2 regions of the Micromonospora sp. NPDC047465 genome follow, and region 1 is predicted to be linked to the other one. Evidence: predicted binding sites of a transcription regulator. Region 1 holds the regulator's gene; the other holds the start of a gene.
What was found. Region 1 encodes HrcA, which represses chaperone genes, less so after heat shock. Its sites were predicted from a motif close to GGTTNGCACNCTCNNNNNGAGNGTGCNAACC; they were not measured.

Region 1 (7,807 bases):
ACGGATTGTGCGGTGACTGCCGGTAAGGAGATGGGAGTCCCTACGCCTCGGCGAAGACCTCGGCGACCACCCGGTCGCCGGTGGCATCGTCACCGACCTGGTTCCAGGTGCCGTCGCGGGCGGTCCACTCCAGGCCGCCGAAGCGCACCCGCTTCACCCCGTGGTCGTGCGCGTGGGAGACGAGCCAGTGCGCGTAGCGCCAGCCCCGGCGCTCGTCGGCGGCGGGGACCGTGAGGCCGGTCAGGTCCGCCGCGGTGGTGGCGGCGGCCAGGCCCCAGTCCAGTGACAGCCCGCGGGTCAGCGCGGTCGCGGCGGCCGCCCCGCGCATCGCCGGGTCGCGGCCCACCGTGCAGGCCACCGCGCCGGTGGCGTGCCCGAGCAGGGCCCGCGTCAGCACTTCCGACTCGTCCGCCCACTTCTGGTACGCCTCCGGGAAGGCGGAGCGCTGCACCTTCTGCGCCGCGTCGGTGACCCGCATCCGCTCCCAGCCGCGCACCTTCTTCAGCGCGGCGTAGAACCGGTTCGCCGCGTACCGGGGGTCGCGGATCTCCTCCGGGCTGCCCCAGCCCTGGCTCGGGCGTTGCTGGAACAGCCCCACGGAGTCGCGGTCGCCCCCGGCGAGGTTGCGCAGGCCGGATTCCTGGTACGCGGTGGCCAGCGCCACCACGACGGCCCGCTCGGGCATCTTCCACTGGATGCCGATCGCCGCGATCGTCGCCGCGTTGGCCATCTGGTCGGCGTCCAGGGCCACCCGGCCGTCCGCCTGCACCGTGCACGTCCGGCTGGACAGCGGCAGGCGCAACTGCCCACCCACCTGCCGGATGACGAGCCAGATTCCGACCACGGCGACGAGGACGAGGACGACGCCGCCCGCCACGACTGCCCGAGTTCGCACCCACACCCCCTGTTCGACAGTCCGACAAGCGTACGTCCCCCGTGGTGCCTGCCGGGGTCGTCCGACCGGTTCCCGCCGGCCCGCCGCGCGTGGCACCGGCCGGCGGGGCGCTCCCGAGAGCGCCGAACGGCCCCGGGGGCGGGCCCGGATGTTCCCGTTTCCCGCGCCGCCTCACCTCTCCCGGACGGCCGTGGCCGACGGCGTTCCCTACCGCCTGCCGGTCGACGGCGTCTCCCGCCCGCCTACCGGCCGTCGGCGTCGCCGTCGGCGGCGGGAACCCAGCGGGCCCTCCGCTTCTCCCGGAACGCCAGCACGCCCTCGCGGCCCTCCTCCGAGAGGAAGTACCCGGTCGAGAGGGTGGACAGCCCGGCGACCTCCTCCCGCAGGTCGGTCGCGGGCGGCCGGCGCAGCAGTTGCTTCGCCCCGGCCAGCGCGCCCGGCGCGCCCCGGACCAGCGAGTCGCAGTAGGTGGCGACGGCGGCGTCCAGCCCGTCGGCCGGCACGGCGGCGGTGACCAGGCCGATCTCCGCGGCGCGCCGGCCGTCGAAGGTGTCCCCGGTCAGGTAGAGCTCGGCCGCCGCGCGGGGGTGCAACCGGGGCAGCACGGTCGCGGAGATCACCGCCGGGATCACCCCGATCCGCACCTCGGTGAAGGCGAACGTCGCCTCCTGCGCGCACACCGCCAGGTCGGCCGCCGCGATCAGGCCCAGCCCGCCGGCCCGCGCCGGGCCGGCCACCCTCGCCACCACCGGCTTCGGGCACTCCCAGACCGCCGCGAGCACGTCACCCAGCATCCCGGCCGGCACGCTCCCGCTGGCGTACGCGGCGGCGGTCTCCTTGAGATCCGCCCCCGAGCAGAAGACCGGCCCGGTGTGGTCCAGCACGACCACGCGTACGGCGTCGTCGGCGACCGCCTCGGACAGGCCGGCCAGCAGCTGGGTCATCAGCGGCGTGGAGAGCGCGTTGCGGTTGTGCGGGCTGTCCAGGGTGAGGGTGGTCACCCCACGGGCCGTGGCGGCCCGCACGAGCACGTCGGGAGAGGTCATGCCGGGCACACTAGTGGCCATGCCCGGCGTCCTTCCAGAAGGCGAATCCGTTCCCGTCGACGGCTCGCTGCCCGCCGCCGCCACCCGCGCGGTCGGCGCGCGCGGCTTCGGCGTGTACGTGCACGTCCCGTTCTGCGCCAGCCGCTGCGGCTACTGCGACTTCAACACGTACACGGCGGCCGAGTTGGGCGGCGGGGCGAGCCGGGAGGGCTACGCCGACACCGTGCTGGCCGAGCTGGCGCTCGCCGGCCGGGTGCTGGGCGATGCCCCGCCGCCCCGGGTCGACACGGTCTTCGTCGGCGGCGGTACCCCGACCCTGCTTCCCGCCGACGACCTGGCCCGGATCCTCGACGGCATCGACCGCGCCTGGGGGCTCGCGCCCGACGCCGAGGTGACCACCGAGGCCAACCCGGAGTCGGTGACCCCGGAGTCCCTGCGGGCGCTGCGGGCGGCCGGCTACACCCGGATCTCGCTGGGCATGCAGTCCGCCGCGCCGGGGGTGCTGGCGATCCTCGACCGCACGCACAGCGCCGGCCGGGCCACCGCCGCCGCCCGGGAGGCCCGCGACGCCGGGTTCGAGCACGTCAACCTCGACCTCATCTACGGCACCCCGGGGGAGAGCGAGGACGACTTCGCGGCCTCCCTCGACCAGGTCGTCGCCGCCGGGGTGGACCACGTCAGCGCGTACGCCCTGATCGTGGAGGACGGCACCCGGCTCGCCGCCCGGATGCGGCGCGGCGAGCTGGCGTACCCCTCCGACGACGTCGCCGCGGACCGCTACCTGGCCGCGGAGGCCGCCCTCGACGCGGCCGGTTTCTCCTGGTACGAGGTGTCGAACTGGGCCCGCGGCGACGCGGCCCGGTGCCGGCACAACCTGCTCTACTGGACCGGCGCCGACTGGTGGGGCCTCGGCCCGGGGGCGCACAGCCACGTCGGCGGCGTGCGCTGGTGGAACGTGAAGCATCCCACGACGTACGCGAAGCGGCTGGCCGGCGGCGAGTCGCCCGGCCTGGCCCGGGAGGTGCTCACCGCCGACGAGGCGCACATGGAGGACGTCATGCTCCGGCTGCGGCTCGCCTCCGGGCTGCCGCTGGACGCCCTCGACGACGCCGGCCGGGCCGGCGCCGAGCGGGCGCTCGCCGACGGACTGCTGGCCGGCCCCGACCACGCGGCGGGCCGGGCGGTGCTGACCCTGCGGGGGCGGTTGCTCGCCGACGCGGTCGTCCGCGACCTGCTGCCCTGAGGCGCGGAGGCCCCGCCGTGCGGCGGCGCGGGCGGGGAGGCCCCGCCATGTGGCGGCGCGGTCGGGAAGGCCCACGCCGTGTGGCGGCGCGTGGCCGGTCCGGCCGGGGGAGCGGCCGGCCCGGCTCACCTGGTGAAGCTGTAGGCCATCGGGTAGCGGTAGAGCACGCCCTCGTTGGCCTTGACCCCGGCGACGATCCCGAAGATCAGCGGCACCAGCCAGACGAGCATCGGGACGAAGAACAGGATCCCGCAGGTGATCAGGGTGAGCACCCAGCTCAGCACGCCCACGATCGCCCAGGTGATCTGGAAGTTCAGCGCCGCGACGGCGTGCGCCCGGACGGTCGGCGACTGTTGCCCCCGGGCCATCAGCGCGATGAGCGGCGCGACCCAGCCGAGCAGGCCGCCGCCGACGATCACCCCGACCGCGCCGCCGAAGTGGGCGATCAGGGCCCAGTTCTTGTCCTCGTTGTTGGCGTAGCCGCCGGTGGGCGCGCCGTAGCCGCCGCCGGTCGGATAGCCGACCCCCGGCGGGGGGTAGCCGCCCGGCGGGGGATAGCCCCCGGGCGGCGGGTAGCCACCCGGCGGAGGGTAGCCGCCCGACGGCGGTTGGTCACCGGTGGGCGGCGGATAGCCACCGGGCGGGGGATAGCCGCCCGGGCCCGGTGCCCCGGACAGTGGTGCGGTGGGTTCGTCGGAGCCGGCCGGCCCGGGAACCCCCGACGGAGCGGCCGGGTCCGGCCGGTCGCCGGGGTCCCCCGCTCTGGGAGGGCGAGGTGGTTCAGTCATGGACGTCACGGTAGGGGCCGCGGGCAAGGCCGCACCAGAGCGACTCCGACCGGGATGTCCGGATGATCGGCTCTGGCGCCGCCGCCTCCGCGGGCCGTGTGGCGCCGGTCGGATCGCCGTCCCAGGTTGATCATCGCGTCGGCGGGCGCGCCGACGTAGACTGGCACTCGTCCGTAGCGAGTGCCAGCAACCCGCCCGCCCCTCGGGGCGCGGGGGGTCCGACGTGCGACAGGAGGTGGGGAACGATGGGTCTCGACGACCGCAAGCTCGCCGTGCTGCGCGCGATCGTCGAGGACTACGTCGCCACGCAGGAGCCCGTCGGCAGCAAGTCGCTGGTCGAGCGGCACCAGCTCGGGGTCTCCCCGGCGACCGTCCGCAACGACATGGCCGTGCTGGAGGAGGAGGGCTACATCCGCCAGCCGCACACCAGCGCCGGCCGGGTGCCCACCGACCGCGGCTACCGGCTCTTCGTGGACCGGCTGTCCAAGGTCAAGCCGCTCAGCCCGGCCGAGCGCCGCGCGATCGAGCGTTTCCTGGTCGGCGCGGTCGACCTCGACGACGTGGTGCACCGCACCGTACGGCTGCTGGCGCAGCTGACCCGGCAGGTCGCCGTGGTGCAGTACCCGAGCCTGGCCCGCTCCTCCGTCCGCCACCTGGAGCTGGTGCCGATCTCCACGACCCGGCTGATGCTGGTCATGATCGCCGACACCGGCCGGGTCGAGCAGCGGCTGGTCGAGCTGCCCGGGCCGATCCCCGCCGACGACGTCACGGACCTGCGCCGGCTGGTCAACGAGAAGCTGGTCGGCACCCGGCTGTCCGAGACCCCGCCGCTGGTGCAGGCGCTGGTCGACGAGTCGGTGCCGCACCTGCGGCCGGCCATGACCACCCTCTCCACCGTGCTGCTGGAGACGCTGGTCGAGCGGCACGAGGAGCGGATCGCGCTGGCCGGCACGGCCAATCTCACCCGCGGCGGCCTGCTCGACTTCCAGGGCTCGCTGCGCCCCATCCTGGAGGCGCTGGAGGAGGAGGTCGTGCTGCTCAAGCTCATCGGCGAGGCGGAGCCGAGCACGACCCGGGTGCTGATCGGCGACGAGAACGAGATCGACAACCTGCGCGCCGCCTCGGTGGTCAGCACCGGCTACGGGCCGGGCGCGACGATCGTGGGTGGGCTCGGCGTGCTCGGGCCGACCCGGATGGACTACCCCGGCACCATCGCCACGGTGAGGGCCGTGGCACGCTACGTGGGCGAGCTGCTGGCCCAGAACTGACCAGTCAGGGCCGACGGCCGGCTCCGGCCGACGACCGGCGCAACGCGAGACGAACATGAGGACACGGAACGCAGTGGCCAGGGACTACTACGGCATTCTCGGGGTGAGCCGGGAAGCCTCCGACGACGAGATCAAGCGCGCCTACCGGAAGCTGGCGCGGCAGTTCCACCCGGACGTCAATCCGGACCCGGAGGCACAGGAGAAGTTCAAGGACATCAACGCCGCGTACGAGGTCCTCTCGGACGACCGGAAACGGCAGATCGTCGACCTGGGCGGCGACCCGCTCGCCCCGGGCGGCGGGGGCGCGGGAGGCCCGGGCGGTCCCGGCGGCGCCGGCCCGTTCGTCGGCTTCCAGGACATCATGGACGCGTTCTTCGGCGGCGCGGCCGGCGGGTCGCGGGGCCCGCGACCGCGGACCCGGCCGGGCGCCGACGCGATCCTGCGGCTGGAGCTGGACCTGAACGAGACCGCGTTCGGCGTCGAGGCGCCGATCACCGTCGACACCGCCGTGCTCTGCACCACCTGCTCCGGCGCCGGCACCGCGGCCGGCACCCATCTCGCCACCTGCGAGGCGTGCGGCGGCCGTGGCGAGGTGCAGTCGGTGCAGCGCACCTTCCTCGGTCAGGTGGTCTCCGCGCGCCCCTGCACCGTCTGCCAGGGCTACGGCACCACCATCCCGCACCCCTGCCCGACGTGCGCCGGCGACGGCCGTGTCCGCACCCGGCGTTCGCTGACCGTCAAGATCCCCGCCGGGGTCGAGGACGGCATGCGCATCCGGCTGGCCCAGCAGGGCGAGGTCGGCCCGGGCGGCGGCACCGCCGGCGACCTCTACGTCGAGATCCACGAGCGGCCGCACGACGTCTACTCCCGCAAGGGCGACGACCTGCACTGCCGGGTCACCGTGCCGATGACCGCCGCCGCCCTCGGCACCCGGCTGACCATCAAGACGCTGGACAGCGAGGAGACGGTCGACGTCAAGGCCGGCACCCAGCCGGGCAGCACGCTGCGGCTGCGCGCCCGGGGCGTGCCGCACCTGCGCGGCACCGGCCGGGGCGACCTCTACGTCCACCTCGACGTGCGTACCCCGACGAAGCTCGACGCCGACCAGGAGCGGATGCTGCGCGACTTCGCCAAGACCCGGGGCGAGGAGGTCGCCGAGCTGACCAAGCAGGGCGGCTTCTTCTCCCGGATGCGCGACGCCTTCAACGGCCACGCCTGACGGCACGCCCCCGGGCCGCCGCGCTCCGCGGCGGCCCGGTCGGCTCCACCGCCCTCGCCGCCCCGACGGCCGCCGGGGCGGCTAGCCTGATCGTCGTGTCCGCGCCGCTGTTCCTGGTCGAGTCGCTGCCCACCGCCGACCGGCTGACCCTCGACGGCCCCGAGGGGCACCACGCCGCCACCGTGCAGCGGCTCCGCGTCGGCGAGGAACTGCTGCTCGCCGACGGGCGGGGCGGCACCGCCGCCGCCGTGGTCACCGCCGTCGGCCGCGGCACCCTCGACCTGGAGATCACCTCCCGGGGGTACGTCGACGCCTCCGTCCCGCGCCTGGTCGTGGTGCAGGGCATCGCCAAGGGCGACCGGGGCGAGCTGGCCGTGCAGGCGATGACCGAGGTCGGGGTGGACGAGATCGTGCCCTGGGCGGCGGCCCGCTCGGTCACCCAGTGGCGCGGCGACCGGGGCGTACGGGCGCGGGAGAAGTGGGCGGCGACCGCCCGGGAGGCGGCCAAGCAGGCCCGCCGCGCCTGGCTGCCCGTGGTGGCGGGGACGCCGGACGAGTCCACCGCCCGGGTCGCGCGCCGCATCGGCGGGGCCGCGGCGGCGTTCGTGCTGCACGAGGAGGCGCAGGAGCGGCTGACCACCGTCGAGCTGCCGGCCACGGGCGAGATCGTGCTGGTCGTCGGGCCGGAGGGCGGGATCGCCGACAGCGAGCTGGACACCTTCACCGGGGCCGGGGCCCGCGCCGTCCGCCTGGGCCCGTCGGTGCTGCGCACCTCGACGGCCGGCGTGGCCGCCCTCGCGGTGCTCGCCACCCGCCTCGCCCGTTGGTGACGCTCAGCTGCGCAGGTAGGAGGCGCCGTTCAGGTCGACGATGGTGCCGGAGGCCCACTCCGACTGCGGGGAGGCGAGCCAGTGCACGGCGGCGGCGATCTCCTCGGGGCGGCCCACCCGGTTGAACGGGCTCTGCGCCCGGATGGCGGCGCCCCGCTCCCCGCGCAGGTGCTCCGTGGTCATGTCGGTCTCCACGAAGCCCGGGGCCACCGTGGCGACGGTGATGCCGTACGGGGCCAGGGCCACCGCCAGCGACTGCCCCAGCGCGTTCAGCCCCGCCTTGCTCGCCCCGTACGCCGGCTGCTCCGGCTCGCCCCGGAAGGCGCCCCGGGAGGAGACGTTGACGATCCGGCCGCCCCGGTCGCGCATGTGCTGGGCGGCGCACCAGATGACGTTGCCCGCGCCGGTCAGGTTGGTCTCCACCACCTGCCGCCACTGCGCGCGCCACTGCGCGTAGGAGGCGCCGAAGACCGGGTGCGGGGCGTCCCGGTCGCCGTACACCCCGGCGTTGTTGACCA
Region 2 (7,807 bases), on a different contig from region 1:
GGTCGGCGCGCCCGCGCTTCCGCTCGCCCTGCTGCCCCGCTCGGCGGCGGTCCGCGCCACCGGCCGGGCCTGGCTGGCCGCGGCACTCGTGTTCGGCGCGCTGGGGCTGCTCCGGGCGCTCCCGCCGGTGCACCACGAGGCGTACCTCGCGGCGCTCGCCGCCACGGCCGCCCTGGCCACCCTCGTCCTGCGGGCGCTCGCCCGCCGCGCCGCCGCCCCGCGCCGGCCCTCCGCCCCGACCGCCACCCTGCTCGGGGTGGCCGGCGGGCTGGCGCTGCTGCTGCCGTGGGTCTGGCTGGGGGCGCTCGGCGGGCTGCTGGAGACGGTGCTCGCCGGGCTCGCCGCCGCCGCCCTGGGCGTGCTGGCCGGGGCGCTGCTGGACGACGCCTTCTGGTCCCGCTTCGCCGTCGGCGAGCCGCCCCGGCCGGCCCGGCTGGTGCTGGTCGGCGGGCTGGTCGCCGGAGTCGCGCTGCTCGTCCTCGCCGCCGGGGTCGGGCAGTCCGGGGCCCAACTGCCCCTGCTGCTGACCCTGCCGCCGGCCGGCTTCGCGCTGGCCGCCCTGCACGCGGCGGCCCGCCGCCCGGCCGCCGCCACCCCGGCCGCGCCGCCGGGCACGGTGCCGGCCGCCCCGTCGGGCACCGCCCCGGCTGGCCCGTCGGACACCAGCGGAAGTGAGCCGGGCGGAAGTGAGCCGGGCGGGCGGGCCGGGGTCCGCGCCGCCACCCGCTGGCTGGTCGGGCTCGCCGTCTTCGGCCCGCTGGCCTTCACCGATCCCGAGGAGATCACCCTCGTCCTGGCCAACACCCGCGACGTGCCGTTCTGGGTGGCGGCCGCCGCCGGCGCCGGACTCGCCGTCGCGGCCGTGCTCGCCGTGGCGTACGGCGTGCTGCTGGCCCGGCCCCGCGGCCGGCGGCCGAGCCGGCGGGTGGCCGGGGTGACCGCCGCGGCGTTGCTGGTCGCGGTCGGCGCGGTGGCCGTCGGCGCGGGCCAGCCCGGCCTGCACGGCGAGCGGCTGTTCGTGGTGCTGCGCGAGCAGGCCGACCTGGGCGGGGTGCCGGCGACGGCCGGGCGGGCCGGCCGGGACGCGCGGGCCGGCGAGGTCTACCGGCGGCTGGTCGACACCGCCGAGCGGACCCAGGCCGACCTGCGCCGGGACCTGCGCCGGCTGCGGCTGGACCACACCTCCTACTACCTGATCAACGCCGTCGAGGTGGACGGCGGGCCGGCGGTGCGGGCCTGGCTGTCCCGCCGGCCGGAGGTGGCCCGGGTGCTGGTCAGCCAGCGGGTGCGGCCGCTGCCCGCGCCGGCCGGCCGCAGTCGGGGCACCGCGCCCGCGCCGGCCGGCCCGGAGTGGAACGTCCGGATGCTCGGCGCGGACCGCGTGTGGTCGCAGCTCGGGGTGGACGGCTCCGGGATCGTGGTGGGCAGCTCCGACTCCGGGGTGGACGGCGGGCACCCGGCGCTGGCCGCCGGCTTCCGGGGCGGCGACGACTCCTGGTACGACCCGTGGGACGGCACCCGCTCCCCGACCGACCAGGGCGGGCACGGCACGCACACCGTGGGCAGCGCGGTGGGCCGAGGGGGGATCGGGGTGGCCCCGGGCGCGCAGTGGGTGGGCTGCGTCAACCTGGACCGCAACCTGGGCAATCCCGGGTACTACCTGGACTGCCTCCAGTTCATGCTGGCGCCCTTCCCGCCCGGCGGGAACCCGTTCACGGACGGGCGCCCGGCGCGCGCCCCGGAGATCCTCACCAACTCGTGGGGCTGCCCGCCGATCGAGGGCTGCGACCCGCGCGCACTCCGGCCGGCCACCGCCGCCCTGGAGGCCGCCGGCATCCTGGTCGTCGCCGCCGCCGGCAACACCGGCCCGTACTGCGGCTCGATCGACGACCCGCCCGCGCCGTACGCGGACGTGCTGACCGTCGGCGCGGTGGACCAGCGGCGCCAGGTCACCGACTTCTCGTCCCGCGGACCGGTGCCGGGGGCGGCGAAGCCGGACCTGGTCGCCCCCGGCGAGGAGGTGCTGTCGGCGATGCCCGGCGGCGGGTACGCCACCATGAGCGGCACCTCGATGGCGACCCCGCAGGTGGCCGGCGTCGTGGCGCTGATGTGGTCGGCCAACCCGGCGCTGGTGGGCGACCTGCCGCGCACCCGGCAGATCCTGCGGGACACGGCGACCCCGGCCGAGGCGACGTACGCCTCCCGGACGGAGACCTGCGGCGGCGACGCGAACATCACCGGCGCCGGCCTGGTCGACGCGTACGCGGCGGTGCGGGCGGCCCGCGGGTGAGCGGCCCTTGCCCTCCCCCGCACCCCGTGCTCTAGGGTCGGCGACCATGGATGCGGAGATCGTCGAGCTGACCGCCGACCGGGCGCCCGTGGTGGAGCTGTGCCGCCGGGCACTGGACCTGCCCGAGGACGCCGCCGAGGCGCCGGCCCTCGTGGCCGCGCTCTGGGCCCGGGCGGCCGCCGACCGGCCGGTCGTCGCGCTGGGCGCGTACCGGGGGGCGGAGCTGGTCGGGGTGCTGGTCTGCTCCCTGTCGGGGCGGGACGCCGGGCTCGGGCACGTGGACCTCGTGGCGGTGCACCCCGACCACCGGCGCCGGGGCGTCGGGCGGGCGCTGCTGTCGTCCGCCGAGCGGACCCTGGCCGGTCTCGGCGCGGCCGAGGTGCTGCTGGCGGGGAACCCGCCGTACTACGCCTGGCCCGGGATCGACGTGCGCTACACCCCGGCGGTCTGCGCCGCGCTGGCGCTCGGCTACCGGCAGGACCGGACGGCGTGGAACATGACCGCCGACCTGTCGTACGACGACTCCCCCGCGTTGCGCTCCACGGAGGCGGCGGAGGCACGGCTGGCCGGCCGGGGTGTCTCGGTCCGCCGCGCCGAGCCGGCCGACCTGCCGGCGCTGGCGGAGTTCGCCCGCGCCACGTTCGGCGGCGCCTGGGACGCGGAGCTGGCCGGCTCGGTGGGCCGGGAAGGGGCGGGCTGCCACCTGGCCGAGCGCGACGGCGAGGTGCTCGGCTTCGCCGCGTACGGGTCGTCCCGGCCGAGCTGGTTCGGGCCGATGGGCACCGCCCCGGCGGCGGAGGGCTCGGGGATCGGCGGGGTGCTGCTGCGCCGCTGCCTGCGCGACCAGCGGGCGGCGGGCGTGACGGCGGCGCAGATCGGCTGGGTGGGGCCGGTGCCGTTCTACTCGGGCAGCGCGGGCGCCCGGATCGAGCGGGTCTTCTTCCTGTACCGCAGGACGCTCGGGGAGTGACGGAAGGGGGCGAAGGGGATATAGACGTCGATAACCCCATTCGCCCCCATCTTTGATCGACGCCCCCTACCGTTTCGGTAGAGGAGGCAGCCATGACCACGGACGACGAACGCCCCGGCCCGTTGCCGTTCGACCGGCTCGACTACGGCGACGCCGAGCAGCAGGCGGAGATGAGCGGTGCCGACGAGCCGACCGACGAGCCGGTGACGCTGGTCGACGAGCCGGTCCAGATCCCGCAGCCGTACGGCCGGGCGCAGAAGAGACGCAACCAACGACCACTGCCGACCTGACGGCGGAAGGGGCGGACCGCTGACGCGGCCCGCCCCTTCCGGCGTACGTGGAACTGGACTCAGAAGTCCATGTCCCCGCCACCCGGACCAGCCGGCGCGGCCGGGGTCTTCTCCGGCTTGTCCGCCACGACGGCCTCGGTGGTGAGGAAGAGCGCCGCGATCGACGAGGCGTTCTGCAGCGCCGAACGGGTCACCTTGGCCGGGTCGATGATGCCCGCGGCCAGCAGGTCGACGTACTCGCCGTTGGCGGCGTTGAGGCCGTGACCCGGCTCGATGTTGCGGACGTGCTCGACGACCACGCCGCCCTCGAGGCCGGCGTTGACGGCGATCTGCCGCAGCGGGGCGTCCAGCGCGATCTTGACGATCTGCGCGCCGGTCGCCTCGTCGCCGGTCAGGTCCAGCTTGTCGAAGGCGGTCTTGCCGGCCTGCACCAGCGCGACGCCACCACCCGGGACGATGCCCTCCTCGACGGCGGCCTTCGCGTTGCGGACGGCGTCCTCGATGCGGTGCTTGCGCTCCTTCAGCTCGACCTCGGTGGCCGCGCCGACCTTGATCACCGCGACGCCGCCGGCCAGCTTGGCCAGCCGCTCCTGCAGCTTCTCGCGGTCGTAGTCGGAGTCGCTCTTGTCGATCTCGGCCCGGATCTGGTTGACCCGGCCCTGGATCTGCTCGGCGTCGCCGGCACCGTCGACGATGGTGGTCTCGTCCTTGGTCACCACGACCTTGCGGGCGCGGCCCAGCATGTCGAGGCCGACGGCGTCCAGCTTGAGGCCGACCTCCTCGCTGATGACCTGGCCACCGGTGAGGATGGCGATGTCGGCCAGCATGGCCTTGCGGCGGTCACCGAAGCCCGGCGCCTTGACGGCGACCGACTTGAAGGTGCCCCGGACCTTGTTGACGACCAGGGTGGCCAGGGCCTCGCCCTCGATGTCCTCGGCGATGATCAGCAGCGGCTTGCCCGACTGCATGACCTTCTCGAGGATCGGGAGCAGGTCCTTGACCGACGAGATCTTGCTGTTGACGATCAGGAGGTAGGGGTCGTCGAAGACGGCCTCCATGCGCTCCGGGTCGGTCATGAAGTAGGCCGAGATGTAGCCCTTGTCGAAGCGCATACCCTCGGTGAGCTCCAGCTCCAGGCCGAAGGTGTTGCTCTCCTCGACGGTGATGACGCCTTCCTTGCCGACCTTGTCCATCGCCTCGGCGATGATCTCGCCGACGGTGCTGTCACCGGCGGAGATGGAGGCGGTGGAGGCGATCTGCTCCTTGGTCTCGACGTCCTTGGCGAGCTTGGACAGCTCCTCCGAGACGCTGGCCACGGCGGCCTCGATGCCCCGCTTCAGGGCCATCGGGTTGGCACCGGCGGCCACGTTGCGCAGACCCTCGCGGACGAGGGCCTGGGCCAGGACGGTCGCCGTCGTCGTGCCGTCACCGGCGACGTCGTCGGTCTTCTTGGCGACCTCCTTGACCAGCTCGGCGCCGATCTTCTCGTAGGGGTCCTCGAGCTCGATCTCCTTGGCGATGCTCACACCATCGTTGGTGATGGTGGGGGCACCCCACTTCTTTTCGAGCACGACGTTGCGGCCCTTGGGGCCGAGGGTCACCTTCACGGCGTCGGCGAGCTGGTTCATGCCCCGCTCGAGGCCCCGGCGCGCCTCTTCGTCGAACGCGATCATCTTGGCCATACGGCGTTGTCCTCCTGGACACTCACGGGCCACCCGGAGGTTGTGTCCCGGATGGGCCGCCTGGTGTACGCACCTTGGGGACGTCGCCACCTGGCGACGACGACGTCTCCTCGGCCGGGCCGGATAGCCCGCGACGACCGGCCATGTGCCGCACCGGCGTGTGGACGCCCGTGCGGCCGTGGCCCTACCGCCCCGACCATTGGCACTCACGGTATGCGAGTGCCAATGACTTGTTTAGCACTCTCCCCTGCCGAGTGCAAGCACGCCCGCCCCGCTCAGCCGAGTTCACCGGCCAGCCGCGCGCTGTCCACCGGCCCCTCGTGGGCGCGCTGCTCGGCGTACGTGACGACCAGGCCGACCAGCTGGGCGAGGTGGGTGGGCAGGCCCAGCACGCCGCCGAGCACCGCCACCGCGATCGCGCCCACCGCCGTGCCGGGCGACTCCAGCGGGGTGACGCCGAACGGCAGCGAGCCGATGCCCTCCACCAGGCCGGCCGCCCCGCCCCCGACGATCACCGCCGCCGCGACGAGCGCCACCCGGCCGAGCAGCAGGCCCAGCCGGTCGTGGAACATCCGGTACGAGCGGCCGATCGGGTGCTGCCGCTCGAAGAGGTAGACCGGGCCGGCCATGCCCAGCGCGAAGGCGAAGTAGATGCCGGGGATGACGCAGAAGCAGACCCCGAGCCCGATGATCACGCTCATCAACAGGGTCCAGCCCCAGAGGCCCGGCGCCCGGCGCAGGCCGTAGCCCAGCGCGGCGCCGACGGTCACCGGCTGGCCGGCCGCCTGCCGGGCGACCACCCAGGTGCCGGCGGCCCAGCCGAGACTCTGCACCAGGCCGAAGACCAGGGCGCCGCCGATCAGCACGGCCATCATGGTGCCGAGGTCGGCCAGGAAGGTGTCGGGCAGCGCGGCCGGGTCGTCGGCCATCGACTCGTCCCACCGGGCCGACGGGTCGACCACCAGCGCGAGCACCGACAGCACCACGGCCGGCAGCACCTGGGTGAGCAGCAGGATCGGCAGCAGCGGCTTCCAGCCCCGGCGCACCGCGCCGACGCACCGGGCGAACCAGCCGTTCACGCCTCCGCCGGGCGGGGTGACCAGCGGGTCGGCGGGGTCGAGGCCGTGGCCGGGCGGGTACCACCCGTGGACCGGCTGCCCCGGGTACGCGACCGGCGCGCCCGGATACCACGGCTGCCCGCCGTACGGGCCGGAGCCGGCCGGGAACCCGCCGGTGGGCGGGAAGACCCACCCCTGCGGCTGCGGCGCGCTCGCGTCGCCGGCCGTGGCGGGGTCGGGATCCCCCGGCGGGGGCGTGGCCTGGGGCGGCTGGTCGGACATGAACCCTCCTCAGCGACGGCTGAACCGGTTCACGATCTTCCCTGCCTGGCGCCCGCACCGCAGTCCGGGGTGCCACGCCACGGACCAGATGGGGCACGCCATGCCTCGCAGGCGGCCGAGCCGGATGCGAGGCATGGTCCTACAGAGGCGGGGTGGCCCTACGGACGGGGCAGCTCGACAGCGCCCACCACACGCCACCACCCCACCCGCCGAACCCACGTGTTCGAAGCGGGTCACCCGCCCGGTCCGTGGCGGACGGGGGTCAGGCGATGACGCGTACGCGCTCGGCCTGGGGCCCCTTCTGGCCCTGGGCGATCTCGAACTCCACCCGCTGGCCGTCGTCCAGCGCCTTGTAGCCGTCCATCTCGATCGCGGAGAAGTGGACGAAGACGTCCTGCCCGCCGTCGACGGCGATGAAGCCGTAGCCCTTTTCGGCGTTGAACCACTTAACGGTGCCCTGTGCCACGGTCCACTTCCTCACTCTGCACGGCGTTCCACAACCCCGGAGACCGGCGGACCGGCACCGGAGGACCACCGAACCGGCGGTCGGGGGAGGCCGCTGCATTCGGTGACCGAAATCGCACGCTACACGAGGCGTGACGACGGCGCACGACCCCAAATCGGGCATATTCCGATCGAGGGGCATCGTCATCCGTCGCTGTGGTAGGCATTCGGCATGACGAGGACGCCGGACGGGCCGGGGCGGGGGTCGGCGGGCACCCGGCACGCGGAGATCCGGCGGGTCCGGCCCCGGGACGCCGCCCGGATGCGGGCGCTGCGGCTGGAGATGCTCGCCGACGCGCCGCTGGCCTTCCTGGAGACCCTCGCCAACGCGGCGGCCCGGCCGCACGCCGACTACGCGGCCCGGATCGCGTACGTGTCGGCCGGCGCGGACACCGCGCAGTTCGTCGCGGACCCGGGCGGCCGGCTGGTCGGGCACGCCGGGGGCACGGTGACCCCGGAGGAGCCCGGGCTGACCGTCGTCTACGCCGTCTACGTCACCCCGTCCTGGCGCGGCACCGGCCTGCTCGGCGAGCTGGTCGAGGCGGTGGCCGCCTGGTCCCGGCAGTGCGGCCGGCCCGAGCTGATGCTGGAGGTGGTGGTCGGCAACGACCGGGCCTACCGCGCCTACCGGCGGCTGGGTTTCGTCGACACCGGCGTGCGCGTGCCGCACCCCACCGTGCCGGCGCTCACCGAACTCCAGATGCGCCGCGCCGCCTGACACGGCTGGGTTT

Region 2: a site for HrcA is predicted at 5,430-5,460, ahead of groL (chaperonin GroEL). Genes of this name have one in related genera too.

What each region holds. Positions count from the first base shown of each region.
Region 1 covers NZ_JBEYTP010000026.1:58,720-66,526, forward strand. The annotation lists gene ABZ793_RS22695 (hypothetical protein) at 41-901, opposite strand; gene ABZ793_RS22700 (enoyl-CoA hydratase family protein) at 1,138-1,941, opposite strand; gene hemW (radical SAM family heme chaperone HemW) at 1,961-3,184, shown strand; gene ABZ793_RS22710 (DUF4870 domain-containing protein) at 3,310-3,972, opposite strand; gene hrcA (heat-inducible transcriptional repressor HrcA) at 4,218-5,240, shown strand; gene dnaJ (molecular chaperone DnaJ) at 5,314-6,459, shown strand; gene ABZ793_RS22725 (16S rRNA (uracil(1498)-N(3))-methyltransferase) at 6,555-7,289, shown strand; gene ABZ793_RS22730 (SDR family oxidoreductase) at 7,293-7,807, opposite strand, start outside.
Region 2 covers NZ_JBEYTP010000039.1:6,237-14,043, forward strand. The annotation lists gene ABZ793_RS27310 (S8 family serine peptidase) at 1-2,290, shown strand, start outside; gene ABZ793_RS27315 (GNAT family N-acetyltransferase) at 2,337-3,260, shown strand; gene ABZ793_RS27320 (hypothetical protein) at 3,353-3,550, shown strand; gene groL (chaperonin GroEL) at 3,610-5,232, opposite strand; gene ABZ793_RS27330 (hypothetical protein) at 5,508-6,572, opposite strand; gene ABZ793_RS27335 (cold-shock protein) at 6,835-7,038, opposite strand; gene ABZ793_RS27340 (GNAT family N-acetyltransferase) at 7,249-7,794, shown strand.